DNA from 2 places in the Ruminococcus bromii genome. Region 2 is predicted to be linked to the other one. Evidence: predicted binding sites of a transcription regulator. Region 2 holds the regulator's gene; the other holds the start of a gene.
The links. Region 2 encodes NrdR, which represses ribonucleotide reductase genes. Its sites were predicted from a motif close to CACNANATNTNGTG; they were not measured.
Positions count from the first base shown of each region.

Region 1: the regulator NrdR is predicted to act here: its motif matches at 7,322-7,335, upstream of nrdD (anaerobic ribonucleoside-triphosphate reductase).

Region 1 covers NZ_CAKMVP010000003.1:1,974,693-1,985,649, reverse strand. Annotated here, with positions in the region: gene QDI94_RS09720 (aspartate kinase) at 1-817, shown strand, start outside; gene QDI94_RS09715 (hypothetical protein) at 1,309-1,767, opposite strand; gene QDI94_RS09710 (hypothetical protein) at 1,793-2,140, shown strand; gene QDI94_RS09705 (IS481 family transposase) at 2,251-3,375, shown strand; gene QDI94_RS09700 (zinc-ribbon domain-containing protein) at 3,544-4,257, opposite strand; gene nrdG (anaerobic ribonucleoside-triphosphate reductase activating protein) at 4,396-4,932, opposite strand; gene nrdD (anaerobic ribonucleoside-triphosphate reductase) at 4,932-7,103, opposite strand; gene QDI94_RS09685 (Crp/Fnr family transcriptional regulator) at 7,374-8,015, shown strand; gene QDI94_RS09680 (DeoR/GlpR family DNA-binding transcription regulator) at 8,388-9,155, shown strand; gene pfkB (1-phosphofructokinase) at 9,133-10,035, shown strand; gene QDI94_RS09670 (PTS fructose transporter subunit IIABC) at 10,055-10,957, shown strand, end outside.
Region 2 covers NZ_CAKMVP010000003.1:840,533-851,489, forward strand. Annotated here, with positions in the region: gene QDI94_RS04265 (RloB domain-containing protein) at 62-445, opposite strand; gene QDI94_RS04270 (RloB domain-containing protein) at 453-764, opposite strand; gene QDI94_RS04275 (AAA family ATPase) at 769-2,124, opposite strand; gene QDI94_RS04280 (sodium-dependent transporter) at 2,695-3,750, shown strand; gene tnpA (IS200/IS605 family transposase) at 3,961-4,422, opposite strand; gene QDI94_RS04290 (hypothetical protein) at 4,619-5,086, opposite strand; gene QDI94_RS04295 (DUF5412 family protein) at 5,325-5,675, opposite strand; gene QDI94_RS04300 (flavodoxin) at 5,840-6,313, opposite strand; gene QDI94_RS04305 (cupin domain-containing protein) at 6,334-6,768, opposite strand; gene QDI94_RS04310 (flavodoxin) at 6,789-7,295, opposite strand; gene nrdR (transcriptional regulator NrdR) at 7,664-8,122, opposite strand; gene QDI94_RS04320 (D-alanyl-D-alanine carboxypeptidase family protein) at 8,222-9,574, opposite strand; gene recG (ATP-dependent DNA helicase RecG) at 9,602-10,957, opposite strand, start outside.

The DNA.
Region 1 (10,957 bases), 1.1 Mb from region 2:
TGTAATCGTTGCAGGCTTCCAGGGCATTTCAAAATACGGCGATATTACAACACTCGGCAGAGGTGGTTCAGACACAAGTGCCGTAGCTATTGCGGCTTCAATGCACGCTGATCTCTGTCAGATTTTCACCGATGTTGAGGGTGTTTACACAGCTGATCCGAGAAAGGTTAAGAACGCTAAGAAGCTTCAGGAAATCTCTTATGACGAAATGCTTGAGCTTGCTACACTCGGTGCTCAGGTTCTTAACAACCGTTCGGTTGAAATGGCTAAAAAATATAATATCGAGCTTGAAGTGCTTTCAAGTATGACAAAGGCTTCGGGTACAATTGTAAAGGAGAAAACTAAAATGGAAAAAATGTTAATCAGCGGTGTTGCTAAAGATACAGATGTTGCAAGAATTTCTGTTATGGGTGTTCCGAATATCCCCGGTCTTGCTTTTAAGATGTTCTCAAAGCTTTCTGCTAAAGATATCAATGTTGACATTATTCTTCAGTCAATCGGTCATGACGGCAAGAAGGACATCAGCTTTACAGTTGCCAAGAACAGAGGCGAAGAGGCTGTTGCTCTTATGAAGGAATACACAGAGAACCTCGGTGCAGAGGAAATTCTCTATGACGATAAGGTAGCTAAGATTTCAATCGTCGGCGCAGGTATGGAAAGCCACGCAGGCGTTGCTACAAAGATGTTTGAGGCTCTTTATGACGCTCAGGTCAACATCCAGATGATCAGCACAAGCGAAATCAAGGTTTCGGTTCTTATTGATTCAGCAGACGCTGACAAGGCTGTAAGCGCTATCCACAGCAAATTCTTTGACTAATAGAAGAGCCGAGGTTCGCAGCCCTAAAATAACGACCGACGAGGACTAAGCCTTGAAAATTACGCAAGTAATTGAAACGGATTAGACGAGTGGAAGTTATTTTAGGAATAGCGGAGAACAACGAGGCTTGACATTAGAAGAGCCGAGGTTCGCAGCCCTAAAACTTTTTTATAATGCAAATGAAAATCCCTGTCCACAATGGACAGGGATTTTTTCGTAGCGGCGAACGCCATACGGAGACGAAAGTCAGAAACAAGTTATTGTTCGGCGTATGTCAAAAGCTAACCGCCGTAATAAGCCATAATCAGCATCCAGCCGCATAAGCGGAGGTTCAGAGACTATAAGCCTCTTGAGGTAGTTTCAACGATATGAAATGACCTTAAATTGTATAGTCCAAATCGACACTGAGACAACAGTGACTATCATATAAAAGAAAAGTTTTATAAACAAACAAAAAGAGCAGTATTATAAAACACTGCTCAAATTATTAATTAGAAGGTGGCTTTGCAATCATTACATTGATAGTTCTTGCCTATCTTATTGCTTGCTAAGCCGAGTGTGAGAGATGAAGCTACTCTACTACTTGTTGAAATTTTAGTAGTACGCAGAGAACCGCAATATGGACATTTAACAGTTGGCTTGGAAGATAATTCATTAAGTCGTTGTTTCGTCACTAAATCCCAGCGTCTGTTGTTATTTAAGTGTTCTTCATATAGACTATTATCATATTCAGGACAGTCTTTAAGGAATTTTTCATACCAAAAAAGATATTCAGCCTCTTGGCTCCCCAAAACATCTCGTTCAAAGTGCTCTCGCTGCAATTGTTCTGTGACTTCAAAAAGCAATTTACGAGGTCTTTTAAGAAAACCAACCCAACAACAATAACATTTCTTATCCAATGCAGGGTAATTAACTTCTCCACATTTTGGACATATTGCTACTTCAAGCATTAAAACACCTTCTTATTAATATATTGTGTCTAAGGGAAAGATACTCCAAACATACTTAGACAAAGATAATGGTAAACACATCAGATGGTTTACTACGGCTGCCAAAGCCAGAACAAAGCAAGATATTACCAAAGCTACTGACAAATATGAAGAATATAAAACCTACGCCAAAAGCTTAGATGACAAGGTTTTAAGAAATAAAGTAACTGCTAATGAAGCAGATATACTCAAGCAGTCAAAATTTGCAGAAGCTACTAAAGATTTAAACCAAGAATTATTAAAAGGTATAAAATACAACACAGATTATGCCGAATCAGAGAATCTCTTAAGTAAATCTGTCTTTAACTGCGGGCGGATGATATGTGCAGTGTAGTAACATAGTATACAACAGTGCAAAGACATAGTATACAGTTTTATGATAAAATAAATGGCAAGAAAATAGCAAATGAAGGAGCTGTTTTTATGCCGTGGGAGTGTAAAACTGTGGAAAAACAAAGATTAGAATTTGTTACAAAAGCATTAGAAACAAATAATTTTAGTGCTCTATGTCGGAAATATGAAATCACACGCAAAACTGGTCGCAAGTGGGTTGATAGATTTAAACAGGGACTGCCCTTAACTGATATGTCACGCAGACCATTATGTTCTCCTAACAAAACGCCTGACGACATTGAAGAATTAATCGTTTCTGTTCGTTTCGATAACCCGGGTTGGGGTGATGATAAAATTAAAATTTTTCTTGAAAATCAAGGGTATAAAAACATTCCTTGTCCAAGAACCATTACTAACATTCTTCATAAACACCAACTCATATCTGAAGAGGAATCTCTCAAAAGAAAGCCTTTTAAACGCTTTCAGAAAGAACATTGCAATGATATGTGGCAAACTGATTTCAAGGGAGAGTTTTTAACTGCCGATAATCGTTATTGCTATCCATTGACTATTCTTGATGACAGCTCACGATACTCAATCAAAATAGCATGCTTTCCTAACACTAAAAATGTCGTTATTAACGCTTTTAAGCAAGCTTTTTATGAGTTTGGTATGCCATCAAGCGTACTTTCTGACAATGGTTCTCAGTTTGCAGGTTTTAAACATGGATTTACTATGTTTGAAAAATTCCTTATGAACAATGACATTCTTCCCATACATTGCAGAATTAAACATCCGCAAACACAAGGAAAAATTGAACGGTTTCATGGCAGTATGAAAAGAGAACTTTTAAATCATAATCTATTCAAGAACTTGGATTACGCTGACAAGGCTCTGCAAGAGTGGCGAACTAAGTATAATTGCCTGCGACCTCATGAAGCACTTGGGAACAAATGTCCTGCCGATGTCTATACTCACAGCGAAAGGATTTTTGCTGACAAGGTGGAGCCGTTTGAATATGAACCCGGCTTTAAAGTCATAAAAGTAAATTCGTGGGGATATGTCCGTTTTCAGAATTTTCAATTATATCTTAGTGAAACTTTCATCAATGATTATGTTCAATTCAGACCTAATCCAAACAATGATTCATTTCTTGTTTGCTATCGCAATTTTGTTATTGCTGAGTATGACTCGTCATCCGGCAAGCGTATTCACCGCAAGATTTCAAGACTGTGAATTTGTATACCATGTCCTTGCACAGGTGGTTACCATGTTGCACTTGACATGATATCCGCCCCTACAAAGTTACTGTACAAATAATCACAAAAATACGCTCGTGCATACTTTGTTTTTGATATTATAAAGCTGTCTGTACGAATTTGGTACAGCGATTCACCGTTAAATTTAATAATAGTAATATCCTGAACGGAAAATTTCGTCGAAGATACTGTTACCGCAGGCTGCAAGTATAATTGAAATAACTACCACAAGCACAACTCCGATAAGAGCCAGGATAAGAGCGGCTCTTGCGTAGTTTTTGAGTGACTTCTTTGTTGATGAGCTGAACGCCCAGACAAAGAGCATAATGAGGTTTACAATCGGCAGACAGGTTAAAAGCATAACGCCGATCCAACCGCCTATGCTTACAGGCTGAGTATCCGGAGTACCGTATGGCGGTGCAACGGGCGGTACAGGCTGTGAGTTGTATGTCTGCTGATACTGCGTGTTGTACTGCTGATTATAGCCGTTGTTATAGCTCTGATATTGATTGCCGTACTTGCTTTGATTTGCGCCGTAATCATTGTTCGGTGAGTTTGTAAACTGCTGACCGTATGAAGTTTTGTTAGGCTGCGGTTGCTGATAATAAGTTTGATTTGGCTGACCGTACTGCTGAGAATACGGATTCTGCTGTGGCTGACTGTCGGCAGTCGGCTGTGCGTTATCAACCTCAGGCTGTGCAGTCTGCACATTCTCGTAAGGGTTCTGCGCAGCATCTTCGGTTGAAGCATTTTCAACAGGCTGTGTTTCAGGCTCTGGAGTCTGCTCAACAGGTGTTCCGCAGTAAGTACAGAACATTGCTCCGTTGTCAATTTCGTGATTGCAATTTTTACATACCATATATAATCGCTCCTTGCATAATATTCTATAAATAGTATGCTATCATTTTACACTATTTGCCTTACAAAATCAACAACATTCCATGCAATAATTCAATAATATTACAAAAAGCGACAGTTTTACGGCTGTCGCTTTTTATTACACTCCCCTTTTCATAAGCTTGTGGGGAATTATTTTATTTTCTTTGAGTGACGCTTTTACATCTATAATACGCTGATTTGACGAGCCTCTGAACGCAAGGCTTATATCGTGAAGAGCCTCAACAAATTCACCGTCAACAAGCACATCAATCATTGAAAGCATTTCATCTGTACATTCACACCTTGCTCTGCTGTCGGAAAGAAGCTCCTTGTCAAACAAATAGCCCGAATAACACCAAATTGTTTTGTTCGGAAACTGTTTCCTGACACGCTTTAAAAACGGCACTAAGGCTCTTTGATTTGAAGGTTCAAAGGGTTCTCCGCCGAGCAATGACAAGCCGTCAATATATGACGGTTCAAGCTCTTTGAGAATTTTATCCTCAACCTCTTTTGTAAAAGGTTCGCCGTAATCAAAACTCCATGTCTGCGGATTAAAGCAGTTTTTGCAATGATGCGTACAGCCGGATACAAAGAGCGATACTCTTACTCCCTCACCGTTTGCAATATCGCAGAGTTTAATTTCTCCGTAATTCATCAAAGGTGAAGCACCCTTTCCTCAATTTCCTGAGTTCTGCCCTGATTCCAGAACTGAGTTCCGATATATCCACAGGTTCTTCTTGCAACATTCATCTTATCCTGATCGCGGTTGCCGCAGTTAGGACACTCCCACACAAGCTTGCCGTCATCGTGAACGATCTTGATTTCTCCGTCATAACCGCAAACCTGACAGTAGTCGCTCTTTGTGTTAAGCTCTGCATACATAATGTTATCGTAAATGAACTTGATAACCTGTAAAACAGCGGGAATGTTATCCTGCATGTTCGGAACTTCAACATAGCTGATTGCACCGCCCGGTGACAAAGCCTGAAATTCCGATTCAAGCTTCAGCTTGCTGAATGCGTCAATATTCTCGGTAACATGAACATGATAGCTGTTAGTAATGTAATTTTTATCTGTTACGCCCTTGATAATGCCGAAACGCTTTTGAAGACACTTTGCAAACTTATATGTTGTGCTTTCAAGAGGAGTACCATAAAGGCTGTAGTCAATGTTTTCAGCCTTTTTCCACTTTGCACAATAGTCGTTTAGCTTCTGCATAATTTCAAGACCGAGTTCTTTGCCCTCTTTTTCTGTGAGCTTTTTGCCGATAAGGCTGTAAACGCACTCCCAAAGACCTGCATAACCGAGTGAAAGCGTTGAATAACCGCCATGGAGAAGCTTATCAATCTTCTCACCCTTTTTAAGTCTTGCCAGCGCACCGTACTGCCACAAAATAGGAGCGGCATCCGAAAGAGTGCCTGTAAGACGCTCGTGACGGCACTGCAGTGCTCTGTGGCAAAGTTCCATTCTCTCGTCAAAAATCTTCCAGAATTTATCAAGATCCTTTCCTGCGCTGAGTCCGATATCAATAAGATTTACAGTCACAACACCCTGATTGAATCTGCCGTAATATTTCGGCTTGCCGTTTTCGTCAACATAAGGAGTAAGGAAGCTTCTGCAACCCATACAGGTAAAGCAATGACCCTCACCGTTTTTATCAATTTTGCTTTGGAGCATAACCTTCTCCGAGATATAGTCGGGAACCATTCTCTTTGCGGTACACTTTGCGGCAAGCTCTGTAAGATACCAATACTTGCTGTCCTCTGTTATGTTATCCTCCTCAAGCACATAAATAAGCTTTGGAAACGCAGGTGTAATCCACACACCCTTTTCATTTTTTACGCCCTTGTGACGCTGTTTGAGTGTTTCTTCGATAATCATGGCAAGGTCGTGCTTTTCCTGCTCGTTTTTAGCCTCGTTAAGATACATAAACACGGTTACAAACGGAGCCTGACCGTTTGTTGTGAGCAAAGTAACAACCTGATACTGAATGGTCTGAACACCACGGTTTACTTCTTTGCGAAGTCTTTGCTCAACGATATCGTTGATTTTCTCTTCTGTGGGATGAACACCGAGTTCTTCGATTTCCGCAAGAGTTTCTCTGCGGATTTTCTCACGGGAAACCTGAACAAACGGTGCAAGATGAGCAAGGCTTATGCTCTGACCGCCGTACTGGTTGCTTGCAACCTGTGCAATAATCTGAGTTGCAATGTTACACGCCGTTGAAAAGCTGTGCGGTCTTTCAATAAGCGTATCGCTGATGACCGTGCCGTTCTGGAGCATATCCTCAAGGTTTACAAGGTCGCAGTTGTGCATATGCTGTGCAAAATAGTCCGAATCGTGGAAGTGAATAATACCTTCCTTATCAGCCTCAACAATATCAGCCGGCAAAAGCATTCTCCTTGTAAGGTCACGGCTGACCTCACCTGCCATATAGTCACGCTGAACGCTGTTTACAGTCGGGTTCTTGTTTGAATTTTCCTGCTTTACTTCTTCGTTGTTGCACTCAATAAGCGAAAGAATCCTGTTATCGGTAGTGTTTGCCTTACGAACAAGCGAACGATTGTAGCGGTAACGCACATATCTTCTTGCAAGCTCAAACGCACCCTTTGCCATTAGCTGATCCTCAACCATATCCTGAATTTCTTCAACGGACACTGCTCTCCTGATTTTGTTGCACTTATATTCAACATAGTCGGCAACATCCTCAATCTGTTCGTCTGTAAGGAACTTGTGTTCCCCCGAACCGTTTGCTTTTTTAACGGCATTAATAATTTTTTCAATGTTGAAATCTTCTTCTGAGCCGTTACGCTTAATAATTCTCATAATCCTTCCCCTTTTTATTATTTTGCGGTACTTCCTTGGTAAAAATATCCTATATCTGTTAATCCGAATAAAAAAATAAATTTTTCAATAATGCCGTTTAAAAAATGCTTTGTGTAATAAAATTGCAAGGAACCAAACTATCCCTGCAATGCAAGACCAATTATACAATAATTGCAATATAAATACTGTTGCACAGGCAACAATTATGTGATATACTATACTATATCTTGTGGCAAGACAAAAAACGCCACACATTATGGAGTGTTGCAAATGATAGAAGAAATAGGCGGTGCAAGGCTTAAAAAATCAGATTTCATCGGGATAAACGAGTGTTTTAAACCTATTGAAAGAGAGTATAAAAGGGGTGAAATCATAACTACATATTCACCCGAAAATGACACAATTTGCATCATAAAAGAAGGAACTGTTTATCTGACAACAGACAATGCCGAAAATCAGCGGAGAATTATTTCTTTTTATGAAAAGGGCGACATAATCGTCACCTGCATTGTACCCGAATCAGACAACAGAATTTTTTATCTGAGTGCCAAAACAAACTGCAAAATTGATTTCGTGAAATACTCAAAATTTACAGCCTGTTGTGAAAAGCATTGCAGTAAACACCAGCGGATTATAAGTGCATACATCAAAAAATCTCATAAAAAAAGTCTTGCTCACACAGACATTCTCTGTCAGCAGACGCTGAGGAGCAAGCTTTTGACTTTTTTTGAATACATTAAAACCGAAAAAGGAAAAAACACCTTTTATCTTCCTCTCCCTCTTTCCGACCTTGCAGATTACCTTTCTGTTGACCGAAGTGCAATGATGCGTGAAATAAAAAAGATGAATGAGGAAAATATTATAATCTCCGAAAAGCGAAAAATCACAGTCATTGAAGATTTGTCAGAATGACATATGACATATATATGTATAAAAAAACATAAAAAACAAAAAATATAAATGCGTGATTTCGCCGTTTTGAGCCTGCAAAAAACTTGCAGGCTTTTTTTGTACACAACGATTAATATTGTAGTATAAAAACACCTTGCAGTCAACACGCTAAAAGAATTATAGTCAAAATAATTAATTTGACTGATTTTGAATGGAGATAATCAAAAACACCAATTTTAATTGCAAAAACGGTAAAATTATACTGTTTTTAAATAACGCTCGACACTTTTTTGTTAGCTAATTTTGCTGTCTTTAATTTTTTTGAATTTTTTTGACCGATTTTGCTTGACTTTTAAGAAACGGGTGTTATAATATAGTCAAGAGGTGAGGATAATGCTTACACAGGACAGATATCGTGCAATACTTGATTTGCTCGAAGAAAAAAATTCGGTCACGGTGTCGGAATTAACAAAGTTGCTTGACTCATCCGAGTCAACAATAAGAAGAGATCTTTCCGCTCTTGATGAGATGGGAAAGCTCACCAAAGTTTTCGGCGGTGCAACTTCAATCACCAGAAACGAGGGTATTTTTGAAGATGCGGTAAGCAATCGTGAAACCGTTATGAGCGATGAAAAAGATCTGGTTGCAGAATACTGTGCAAAGCTTATCCATGACTCTGACTTTGTTTATATTGACGCAGGAACAACAACATTAAAGCTTGTTGACCACATTACAAATACAAACGCAACATATGTTACAAACGGCATAACACACGCCAGAATGCTTATCCACAAGGGTATGCAGACATATATAGTAGGCGGAAAAATAAAACCGCTTACCGAGGCTGTTGTGGGTGCCGAAGCAATAAAAAGCATAAACTGCTTTAACTTTACAAAAGCTTTTATGGGAGCAAACGGAATTGACATCAGTTCGGGATTCACAACACCTGACATTGAAGAAGGTCATATAAAGGAAACGGCAATCAACAAATCTTATATGGCATTTGTTCTTGCAGACCATTCAAAATTTCGCAGGGTGTATCCTGTAACATTTGCCCCTCTGCAAAAATGTTGTATAATCACCGACAAACTGCCTACGCCGGACTTTTCGCAGGTAACGGTGATAAAGGAGGTAAAAAATGATTTACACCGTAACGCTTAATCCGTCAATTGACTACATTGTCAGACTTGATTCGCTTGTTCCGGGAATAACAAACCGAACAACCGCCGAAGAATATTACTACGGAGGTAAGGGAATCAATGTTTCATGCGTACTTGCAGAGCTTGACCTTGAAAGTACGGCATTCGGATTTGTTGCAGGCTTTACGGGTGACGCCATTGAAAAGGGTATTCGCAACGACAGGATTATCACCGACTTTATTAAGCTTGAAAGTGGAATTTCAAGAATCAACATAAAAATCAAAGCCGGCGTTGAAACAGAAATCAATTGTCAGGGACCTCACATAAGTGAAGGCGAACTTGAAAGGCTGTTTTCAAAAATCGACAGAATATCCGACGGCGACACAATCGTAATTGCAGGAAACATTCCGAATACGATGCCTGATGATGTTTATGAAAGAATCCTTGAAAGAATCAAGGGCAAGGATGTACGAATTGTAGTTGACGCAACAAAAAAACTTTTACTCAACGCACTCAAGTACAAGCCGTTCCTCATCAAGCCGAACAGACAGGAACTTTCCGAAATGTTCGGAGTTGAAATCAACACCGAGGATGATATTGAAAAGTATGCAAAAGAGTTGCAGAAACTCGGTGCAAAAAATGTTTTGATTTCACTCGGCGGTGACGGAGCAATGCTCATTGACGAATTTGGAAAAAGACACAAAGCAGGAGTCCTCAAAGAAAAGGTAATTAACACAGTCGGTTCGGGAGACTCAATGGTAGCAGGCTTTGTGGCAGGATATGAAAAGACAAAAAGCTACCCCTATGCGCTGAAATTGGGCAGTGTGTGCGGAAATGCAACGGCATTTCTTGACGGACTTGCCACAAAAGAAAAAATAAATGAATTGCTTGCAAAATTTTAATTAAAAAGGAGAGAAAAATATGCGTATCACAGATTTATTAAAAAAATCGGGTATTGCTCTCGGCGTTAAAGTTGCCGACAAGAGCGAAGCAATTGACAAACTTGTTTCATTACATGAAAAGTGCGGAAACCTCAAGGATGTTAAAGCCTACAAAGAGGGAATCCTCAACCGTGAAGAACTCGGCACAACAGCTGTAGGTATGGAGGTTGCAATTCCCCATGCCAAGAGCGAAGCTGTAAAAGCTCCCGCCCTCACGGCTATCACAGTTCCAGACGGTGTTGATTATGACTCGCCCGACGGTAAGCCCTGTAAGCTGCTCTTTATGATTGCCGCAACAACAGACGGTGATGTTCATCTTGAAGTTCTTGCAAGACTTATGCAGCTTTTGATGCATGAAGATTTTACCGCAAAGCTTAAAGCCGCAAAAACTCCGGAAGAATTCATCTCGATTATTGACGCAAGAGAAAAAGAGAAGTTCCCCGATGAACCAAAGGCAGAAGTTCCTGCAAAGAAGGGTTACAGAGTTCTTGCTATCACAGCTTGTCCAACAGGTATTGCTCATACTTATATGGCGGCTGAATCACTCCAGAAAGCCGGCGACAGTCTTAACATTCCGATTAAGGTTGAAACAAACGGTTCGGGCGGTGCAAAGAATGTGCTTACCGAAGAAGAAATTGCAAATTGTGACGGTATCATCATTGCCGCTGACATCACAATAAATCTTGCCCGTTTTGACGGCAAGCCCGTTTTACAGTGTGCCGTTTCAGACGGTATTCATAAGCCGGAAGAGCTTATCAACAAGATTGTAAACAAAGAAGTTCCCGTATATCATCACAAAGGCGGTTCTGCAGATGCTCCAAGGAAGAGAGGCGGCACTTACGGTCACCTTATGAACGGTGTATCACATATGCTCCCGTTCGTT
Region 2 (10,957 bases):
TTTATCGCAAAAAGAAAAGCCAAGAAATTTTTATTTCTTGACTTAACTCTTTTGCGTATTATTAAATTGCTTTGTTATTGCGAATATCATTGATTATCTTTGCAATGTTACAAGTTACCTGTCCTGAGCATTGGTGGATATCTTCATTAATTTTGCATTCTTCAACGATTGCAAAATCAACTTGCTTAACCAGTTCTCCTATAGATTTATTTTTCTTTGGATTAATACCAAACACCTGAGTAAACAAATTTCTTATATATCTTTGATTTCCTACCTTTTCGTTAGAAATTATCTCCTTTTCATTTGGTTTAATATATTTCTCATAAGCATCTTTATAATGCAAAAGTAAAAACAATTCAAATGCAGGATTAGATATACCAAGTATATTATTATTTTCTCCAAATGCTACAACTTCATCAAAATCCTTAACTTTTTCTTCGAAAATATCTGCATCAAAAAACGATAATCATCCTATCCATTTCAGCATCAAAAGATATATCTGAGTTAAGTTTTTGCTCCTCGGCAAACTCTATAAGTCTTCTGGGGAAAGATATATTCTTATCTTGTTGAGTCTTTTCGAGAAAGCGAATATCAATATTAGGATTAATTCCCAATTCTTTTTTATAGTCAACCAGCTTTTCGAAATACCACGTTTCAGTATTTGCACCTTCACAAATAAAGAAATACTTTCTATAAGGCTCTATAGCCTCATTTGTGTCGCTCTTTCTTTGATTCCAATTATAATAACTTCTTACCGGTGCCATATATTTATTCCTCCGTCAAATCAAAATTAGAAAACACAGGAATTGCACCATAACGCCCCTCAAGATAAGCTTTGCTCAATGTTTTATCATATCTTTCTTTGAACTTATCCAACGAATAAACATTACTTGTGTTATTTCCATCTCTTTCAACAAACCATATTTCATCACGTCTAAAAAGCTTTTGCTCCATAATAGATGCTTCGTGGGTTGTAAACAACAACTGAGTTTTATGGCCTTTATGGAAATTCATAAAAAGCTCAAGAAAATGTTCTGTAAGTTTTGGATGAAGACTTCTTTCTAATTCATCAACAACATAAATAATGTCATCGTTTTTGTTAAGTAACATATCGAGTAAATCGAAAATTCTTCTTGTACCATCTGATTCTTCATCGAAATTAAAATCATAAAATGATTTTCCATGATAGAGTTTCAAAGTAGATACAATCGGTTCATCGTCATCCAAAGTAACAGTAAAAAAGCTTTTGTCAGTTCTCATGGTCATTCGTGCCGAAGAATATAATGACTTGTGAGCCATCTTGTTTCGTATGTCCTTCATAACTAAATCAAAAACCTTAGCCGGTAAAGCTTTTCTAAATTCCTCAAAATCAGTTTTTTCAACTCTAACTTTATCAATACCAGTATCAAAGGTTTTTATTAATTTATTGATTAACTCTAAGGATGTTTCATCATTATAATATTGAAAGTTATCAAAAGAAGTATTAGGCTTAACGATAATTATGTTTTGTGATAACCAACTATAAACCTCCTTGAAGAAAACCAGCTTGGAGTCTTCAGAATATTTTTTGTTTCTATTCATTTCCGTAAGAAACAAAATTGATTCATTACCATCAAAATCATCAGTATATGTTTTGAATTTTGCTTCATCAATTTTGTTTAATTTTACATCTTCGCCCAAGTGTGGAAATTTTTCTTCTTCATTTCTTTCAAATAAACATTTTGCATTACCATTTTGATAAAGCTCATATAACCACTCAGATGTGATTCTTCGTTGATTTAATAAAGCCGTAAAACCATAAGCATAGAATTTATCACCAATCGTGAACTGAATTTCAAACGAGCTATTCTTATTTATATTTTCTTCCTTACATTTACAAAACCATTTTGTAGCTACCATAGGAATTGTATCATTAAGCGTACTTTTCAAAAACCAAAAAAAATCAATAAGATTAGATTTACCTGCCGCATTAGCACCATAGATTACTGCGTATTTAAGTATATTCGTACTTTTAATTTTAACCCTATGATCAGTGCCTTTTTGAATTTTTGTAGAAGAAATCATAGTCATCTCTGTTGGTTCAGAAAACGATTTAAAATTCTCAACTGTCACTTTAATAAGCATTATCAATCTCTCCTTCTTATTTAATATTGTAAAGGAGAATTACAAAAAAGTCAATATGTATCCGTTTATTTGGAGAAATTTTCTCTAAATGACCTATTTATCTCGACAAACTTAACCATAGAGCGATTGTTTTTGATGAATTTTACATTTCATCTTGTTCGCTTTCTTTTCTTGTATCTTGTTTTCGATTCACCCTCATCAGGCTCACCTGTAACAATCTCATTTTCTTTTTACAACTATCACCTCTTCTTAATTTTTACTAAAAATTGTTTTTATCACCTCACTTTGGTTATACGGTGAATATGTTATTGGTTTAGCATATATTTTTTGCATAGTGTTATTATATATCACATTATGCAAAGTTGTAAATATAATTTTGAACGTTGTTTTATTTTTGTAAAATCTGGCAATATAAAATACTTATATTTATACAAATTACCTGTTAATAGACTTTTACGACCTAAATTTGGGTATAAAAAAAGAGCCTACTGGCTCGTAACATAACTATTTATAATTCGACATACTTCTTTATGTATAATTTGTTTTGACTCATACGATGGTACACTTTTAGTGAACTACTCACCTGTTTCTGGTTGGATGTTAGATTACTTCTATAAATTTGCAACGGGAACATTTAAAAGCGGAATGAACTCAGAACAGGTTTCGGGAGTGTTTAACGACCTTATGGCATCGCCTGTTGAGATGATTATATGGCTTGCGATAATCGTTGTATTCGGATTTTTTGTATGCAGTCGAGGACTTCAAAAAGGCATTGAAAAGGTCAGCAAGGTTATGATGGTTGCGTTGCTTGCGCTGATTGTCATTCTTGCAATCAACAGTATGATGCTTTCAAATGCGGGAGAAGGCCTGAGCTTTTACCTTGTTCCCGATTTTGGAAAGGTTAAAGATGTAGGACTCGGCAAGGTAATCACATCTGCAATGAGTCAGGCATTTTTCACACTCGGACTCGGAATCGCATCAATTGAAATTTTCGGCAGTTATATGAACAAAAACCGCACGCTTTACGGTGAGGCTGTTCAGATTTGTGCATTGGACACTTTTGTTGCAATTGTTGCCGGACTTATCATCTTCCCTGCTTGCTTTTCATTTGGCGTTCAGCCCGACCAAGGACCTGCCCTTATTTTTGTGACGCTTCCGAATGTTTTCGTAAATATGACGGGAGGTCGGATTTGGGGTACGCTTTTCTTTCTGTTTATGACATTTGCAAGCTTTTCAACGGTTATTGCCGTGTTTGAAAACCTTGTTGCTTTTCTTACCGACACATTCGGCATGAGCAGAACAAAGGCGTCAATAATCAACGGAATTATTATGTTCTTTGCGTGTCTGCCGTGTATTTTCGGATTCAACATTTGGAGCGACTTCAACATTCTCGGCAAGGGTGTGCTTGACCTTGAGGACTTCGTTGTCAGCAACCTTCTTCTTCCGATCGGTGCAATGGTTTACCTCCTGTTCTGCACAACAAAATTCGGCTGGGGCTTTGACAATTACTTTGAAGAATGTAACACGGGTAAAGGTCTTAAACTTTCAAGGGTGCTGAAACCGTACCTTAAATACGCACTCCCCGTGCTGATTGTTATTGTGTTCGTTCAAGGCTTTATCGGGTAGGATTAACAATCCCCCACGGCTCAAATTGTGCAAATTCACACAATGTTACATTCCGACAAAATAACATATAATCAAAACCACCCGTCCAACGGGTGGTTTGCTCTAGGGCTATAAGCCCATGCTACCGGCCAGCGTCTCAAGACGCTGGCTTTCACTTGGTTCAAGCCTATTGCCTTTGCCTCTTTCGCCACCCCTTAAAGGGTGTTTGTATTACTCGCCACCCTTAAAAGGGTCTTCATATTCTCGTACACTTAATTTATCTAGTGCTATATCATGCTTTTCTTGGTCTTCTATGTATTTCCTTATGGTTGCTTCATTTAGACCTACTGTACTCACATAATATCCTTCTGCCCAAAAGTGCCTATTTCCAAACTTATACTTCAGATTTGCGTGTTTCTCAAACATCATTAACGCACTTTTTCCTTTTAAATATCCCATAAAACTTGACACACTCATCTTCGGTGGTATACTTAAGAGCAAGTGTACATGATCTATCATCATATGCCCCTCTAGTATCTCCACTCCTTTGTACTGACATAACAATCTTATTATGTCTTGCAAACTCTGTCGATACTGTGCATATATTATTTTTCTTCTATACTTTGGCACAAACACTACATGGTATTTGCACATCCATTTTGTGTGGGATAAACTATTTGTTTTATTTGCCATTAAAATCACCTTTCTTTTTTTACAATAGACTTGAACATTCTTATTGTAATACGATTGGTGATTTTTTTGTATAACTTTTTATGCACACCCGCATAGCGGGTGGTTGTTTGTGCCACGCAAGCGTGGCACTGGGTAAACCCATTAAAACAAAAACTGTACAACCATAATCGGCTGTACAGTTTTTTTATATCTTGTATTACTTTTTAGACTTAGGATTTGTTTTTATAACTTCATTCAAGCCTATAAAGTGCATACCTTTTCTTTTTGTTTTTTCAAGATGAATTTTTTCGGAATCAGCAAGCAAATCAGTATAGGGACTGTTTTCAGATTCGACAAAACAGAATATTCTGAATTTTCCGAAAGTTACGGTTTTGTCGGCTTTATGTGCAGAATCGGAATATGCAAGAATATTCGTTTCTCTATTCGGAACTGCTGCGAAAAGAACCTGTTCACCTGTTTTCTTGTCTTTTACTTTGCAAGTTCTGATAAAGGTATATTCACCTGAATAAGTATCGTCCGAAAGTTCAATGTGTTCAAATGCAGTATATTCGGCATTTCGGTTAATCATAGAAATTCTGTTGCTTTGCTTTGTATAAACTGCAGGAGAAACTAAATTAGTTCCTTTGTCAAGCACAAGTACAAAACTACTACTTGGCAAATCCATTAAAGAATCATAAACAAAATGTTTAATTCTGTTTTTTCTTTTATTTGTAAAAGAAGTTTCCACCTCAACAGAATCAAAATTTCGATTATCTAATATATGTGAAACAATCAATCTTGATAATTGAAACAGAAGCAATAATATTAGAAAAACTATGCCAAACGGATTACCCTCTGAATAAAAATAAGCTGCAGTATAATTCAACATCATCCACCCATTCAAATTGTTGTTCATGTAATTATCAATCTGTTCGCCAATCGTATTTATCAGTTAAAACATTAAGTTCAACATCATTTATTACCACAACCTCATCAGATTTCCAGTATAAAGAAACATCTTCCTGATGATATTTCCAATAAATGTTACGGCATTTACTTGTTTCGGAATCCACTACCTCACATCTTACCGAAAAATCCGTAGTCGCATTTTCTGAACAAAGATAAGCATTAACCGTATATTTTCCATTTGGAGATACTGAGGAATCAATCAATTCGACTTGAGGCAAATTATCTAAGCCACACCCTGAAAGGAAAGCACATAGCATAATCATCAAAACGGCAAGAAAGTTTGTAATAATGCGTTTACTTTGCATTTTAATGTCCCTTAAAGCACCAACCTTTAATCGTATTATACACAATGCAACAAGTTATAGCAATACTCATATAACAAATTATTTGCTCAATATACAAAAACTGTACAACCGAAAAAGGCTGTACAGTTTTTTATTTTTGCGGTAGAACCGCATTACAGAAAGGCTTATTTAATTGAATCAATCCATTTTTGAATTTCAGACTTTGGTGTACGCAGAACCGATTCGTCAAAACGGATATTCATTCCCTGCTTTACATCGGCTGTACCGCAGGCATTTGCAAAATCTTTGAATGTGTGACCAATCCAACCGCCGTTGGTTGCAAACGGATAAACCGTCTTGCCCGAAAGGTCATTTTCCTTGAGAAATGTGTGCATTGCAGGGGCAAAAGTGTACCACCAAACAGGTGTTCCGAGAATTACCTCGTCATACTTGCTAAGGTCAATATTAAGCGGTTTTATTTTGGGACAATAGCCGCTGTTCACTTCATCCTGTCCTTGATTTACAACCGAGTTGTAGTCTCCGTCATACGGAACAACAGTTTCGATTCTTGCAATGTCAGCACCCGTGCTTTTCTGAATCATCTCGGCAATGCTTTTTGTGTTGCCACGATAGGAATAATAAACGATAACTTTTTTCATATTCAGAAACCGCCTTTCGATTAACCGAGTTTATTATATTCTTCATCGGTTACGGGTTCGCACCACTCGTTTGAACATTCTTCGCCCGGCATTTCGGTTGCGATGTGTGAGAACCAGCTGTCCTTTTTAGCACCGTGCCAATGCTTAACCTCGGCTGGAATTACGATTACCTTACCCGGTGTAAGGCTTACAGGCTCTTTGCCCTCTTCCTGATACCAACCCTCACCTGCTGTGCAGATGAGGAGCTGACCGCCGCCGCTCTTTGCGTGGTGAATGTGCCAGTTGTTACGACAACCAGGTTCAAATGTTACATTTAAAAGGTGAAGTCCGTCCTCGGGCTTTGTGAGTGGATTTAGGTATGACTCTCCGATAAAATACTTTGCATAGGCTGTGTTTGGAGTGCCTGTGCCGAATACATTCTGCTTTTCAAATTCATCCTTGTCTGCAATTTTCATAATATTATCTCCTTGTTTAATTAAAATTTTTTAATCCAATCATTAACAATGCCTTCTGCCTTATCGGCATCACTTCCGAACAAGGGAAGTCCGTTTGTTACGGTTGCACCTTTGGCAGTATTTTTAATATCATTGACTGTGTTTGAAAGTCCGCTTCCCTCGTGAGTGCAGAACGGATGAATTGTTTTGCCCGTAAAATCAAATGCTTCAAGGAAAGTATAAACCGCCATAGGCATTGTTCCGCAGTAGTTTGGATAGCCGAGATAAATTTCATCGTAATCGTCAAGATTCGGCAATGAAACAAGTTCGGGTCTTGCCTTTGATTTAAGGTCTTTAACCGACTGAGCAACACATTCCTTGTAGTTTGCAGAATACGGAACTTTCTGCTCAATTTTAAACATATCGGCTCCTGTGAGGTCTGAAATCATTTTTGCAACCTTTTCGGTGTTGCCGACTTTTACATAGCGGTACTGACCGCCGAAATAATTTTCATCTGCTCGTGAATAAAATGCAATTAACTTTGCCATTGTAAATCTCCTTTGTTTCAGAATTTTTACTATTTTTCAGTTTGTTTTTTACTTTACAGGAATATATTACACCCTGAAGTTGACTTTAAGTCAAGAGGCATTTTTGATTTTTTCGTATAATTTTTAATTAACTGCATAGGTTGCTTTCCGTACAACACTCTTAGCTTAAATATTCTGCTGTTACTTGTGGGCATCCGATGAACTCCTCTATTTAAAATTGCAAAAGCAATCGCTATACTTACGCTCGGGCATAGTATGTTTTTGATATTGCAAACTATCTGCACGAACGGAGAGTTGCGGTACACCGCAAAAAAATACTGTACAACCGAAAAAGGCTGTACAGTATCGGAATTATTCTTTATAAGAAACTATTTCTTTTCAGTAAGAAGTTTATTGAGTTCGTCCATAAAGGTGTTAATATCCTTGAACTGGCGATAAACTGACGCAAAACGGACATATGAAACCTCGTCAATATTCTTGAGCTGATCCATTGCAAGCTCACCGATTTGCTTTGAAGTAATTTCACGGTCAAGGCTTGACTGAAGCTGAGCCTCAATATCATTGACCATATTTTCAATCTGTTCAATTGAAACGGGACGCTTCTCGCAGGCACGGAGAATTCCGCCTGTAAGCTTGTTGCGGTCAAAAACCTCACGGGATTTGTCACGCTTAACAACAATTATCGGAACAGTTTCAATCACCTCATGTGTGGTAAAGCGTTTGCCGCATCTCAGGCACTCTCTTCTTCTACGGATTCTTTCGCCGTCATCGGCAGAACGAGAGTCGATAACCTTGCTTTCTTCATAACTGCAATATGGACACTTCATATGAAAACCTCCGAATAATTATTCCCTAAAATAATTATAACATACCGTTTTCAAATTTCAAGTATAGAAAATTTACAATTTAATTACACTTTTATTTCATCAGAGATTGCGGTAATGCTTGACATTTCTCTTCTTCTTTTTGCGTTTCGAGCTGATTTTTGAAATAATAAGGTAAATAATCAGGATAAGAACAATGAGTGCGATAACCACAATGAACCAGTATGATTGGAACACTGTGCCGATAACATTGAACACATAAAGGATTCCGCTGAGTTCTATTTTTTCGCCTGCAACAACATTAACCTCGGCAAGCTTTTGCTTTTTGCTGTTTTCGTCTGCCTTATAGTAAATTGTAGCCTTGCCGACTACCGTGCCTTTGTCGATTGGAGCGTCAATACTTTCAGGAACATCCTGTTCAATAATTATATTCTCATCTGTGCAGTCTTTAGGAACAATTGCGCTGAGGTCGGTTTCGGGATAAAGCAATGTACTGTTTTTACCCCAAGCAAGGTTAACCTTTACTTCGCAAAGCGGCTTTGACGATGTTGCTACCGTGTTCATTTCAAGACTTGTCAATGCCCATCGAAAAAGGTCAGCGGCATCGGTCATTGTTGCGTAATCCTCGGTCACACCCTCTTCATAAGGAGCGTGAAGAAGAATTGCCATATATGAATAGCCGTCAGCCGACGCTGTTGTTACAAGGCATCTGCCTGCCTCGTTGGTTGTACCTGTTTTGATGCCCTTTGCATACATATAATAATACTCGCCGCCTCGGTTAGCGTCAATGAGGTAGTTAGTGGTAACAAGGGGTGTATCGTCACCGTCACAAGTGTATGTGCAGGTGTTTGTGATTTCTTCAAAACGAGGGAGCGTGAGCGCATATGTAGTGATTTTGTACATATCACGGGCAGTTGTATAGTGGTTAGGGTCGTGAAGTCCATCAGGATTTGCAAAATGGGTATTTTTGCAGCCAAGCTCCTTTGCCTTTTCGTTCATCATCTCAACAAAATTGTCAACATTTCCGTCGCCGATATAATCGGCAAGAACCATTGCGGCATCGTTACCCGAGGGAACCATCATGCTGTAGAGCAGGTCGATTGCTGTCATACTCTTGCCGACATGATTTTCAACATTCGCAAGGGAACTGCCTGTGTTTTTGAGAACATCAAGAACCGACTGTTTAATCGGAATTTTTGTGTTGTCAAGGTCGGCAATGTTTTCAACCGCAATTATGTAGGTCATAATCTTTGTTGTGGATGCAGGATAACGCTTTGAATCTGCATCTTTTTCATACACGGTCTGACCTGAATCCATATTCACAAGCAATATTGAATCCGACTGTGTTTTTACATCATTGGGATAGGACGCAGCACCCGCTGTTGTAAAGGCGGAACAGATAATGATGCAAAGCATACAGAGAAGTGAAAGTGTTTTGATTGCTGTTTTTCTCATTTACTTAATTCTCCCATTTATAGTTTGTCAGTTTAAAGCATTTTGTCCGCCGCGATCAAACAGGCGGTCAATCTCTGCTTTTAAAAGTCGTATTTCATCGTTTCGGATATCACCGTAACGGTTCATTATATAATCTGCAATTTTTTGCGAAAGCTCAAGGCTTTTTGTGTCGGCAAAATCGGCAATTGACATCTGCGGCAGACCGTGCTGTCTGTGACCGAAAAAGTCGCCCGGACCTCTCATTTTCAAATCCTCATCGGCAATGACAAAGCCGTTGTTCGTTGAACACATAACCTCAAGCCGTTCTCTTGTTGTTCTGCTGCCTTTGTCACTGATGAGAATACAATAGGACTGCGAACTACCTCTGCCTACTCTTCCCCTCAGCTGATGAAGCTGTGAAAGTCCGAATCTTTCGGCGTTTTCAATCACAATAACCGTAGCATTAGGAACATCAACGCCGACTTCTATTACCGTTGTGGCAACGAGAACGGAATATTCATTCTCGGCAAACTTACGCATAACCTCGTCTTTTTCGTCGGGCTTCATCTGTCCGTGAACAATGCCGACTGCTATGTCAGGAAATTCCCTCAGCATCAAATCTGCGGCATATTCTTCGGCTGACGCAACATCGTCAAGCTCGCCTTCTTCAACAAGGGGACAGACTATGTACGCCTGTCTGCCGTGTTTTACCTCACTGCGGATAAAATCATACACTCCGCCGCGCATCGCAGAAGTTCGCAACACGGTTTTCACAGGTTTTCTTGACGGCGGAAGCTCATCAATTATTGAAATGTCGAGGTCGCCGAAAATAATAAGTCCGAGGGTTCTCGGAATCGGGGTGGCACTCATTACAAGCAGATGCGGATTGTTGCCCTTGCCGAGAAGCTTTGCTCTTTGTGCAACGCCGAATCTGTGCTGTTCGTCGGTTACGGCAAGTGCAAGATTTTTAAACTCGGTTTTATCGGTAATAAGAGCGTGTGTTCCTATTACCATATCAATTGAACCGTCTGCAAGCGATTTTCTGATTTGTTTTTTTTCGGACTCCTTGAGTGCGCCTGTCAGCAGACCAACCTTGATATCCGTATTTTCAAAAAGCCTTTGAAATGTTTTGTAATGCTGTCGGGCAAGGATTTCCGTAGGTGCCATAAACGCGGTCTGAAATCCGTTTTTGGCAACCGTGTAGCAGACCGAGGCGGCAACCGCCGTTTTACCCGAACCTACATCGCCCTGAACAAGTCGGTTCATTGGAGATGATTTGTTGATTATATCGTTTATGCAGTCCGACACCGCCCGTTTTTGGGCATTTGTCATTGTGAACGGCAAAAGCGATTCAAATTCTTCTGAATAATCCTTTGTAATTTTAAGCGAGGTTACTCCCCTGCT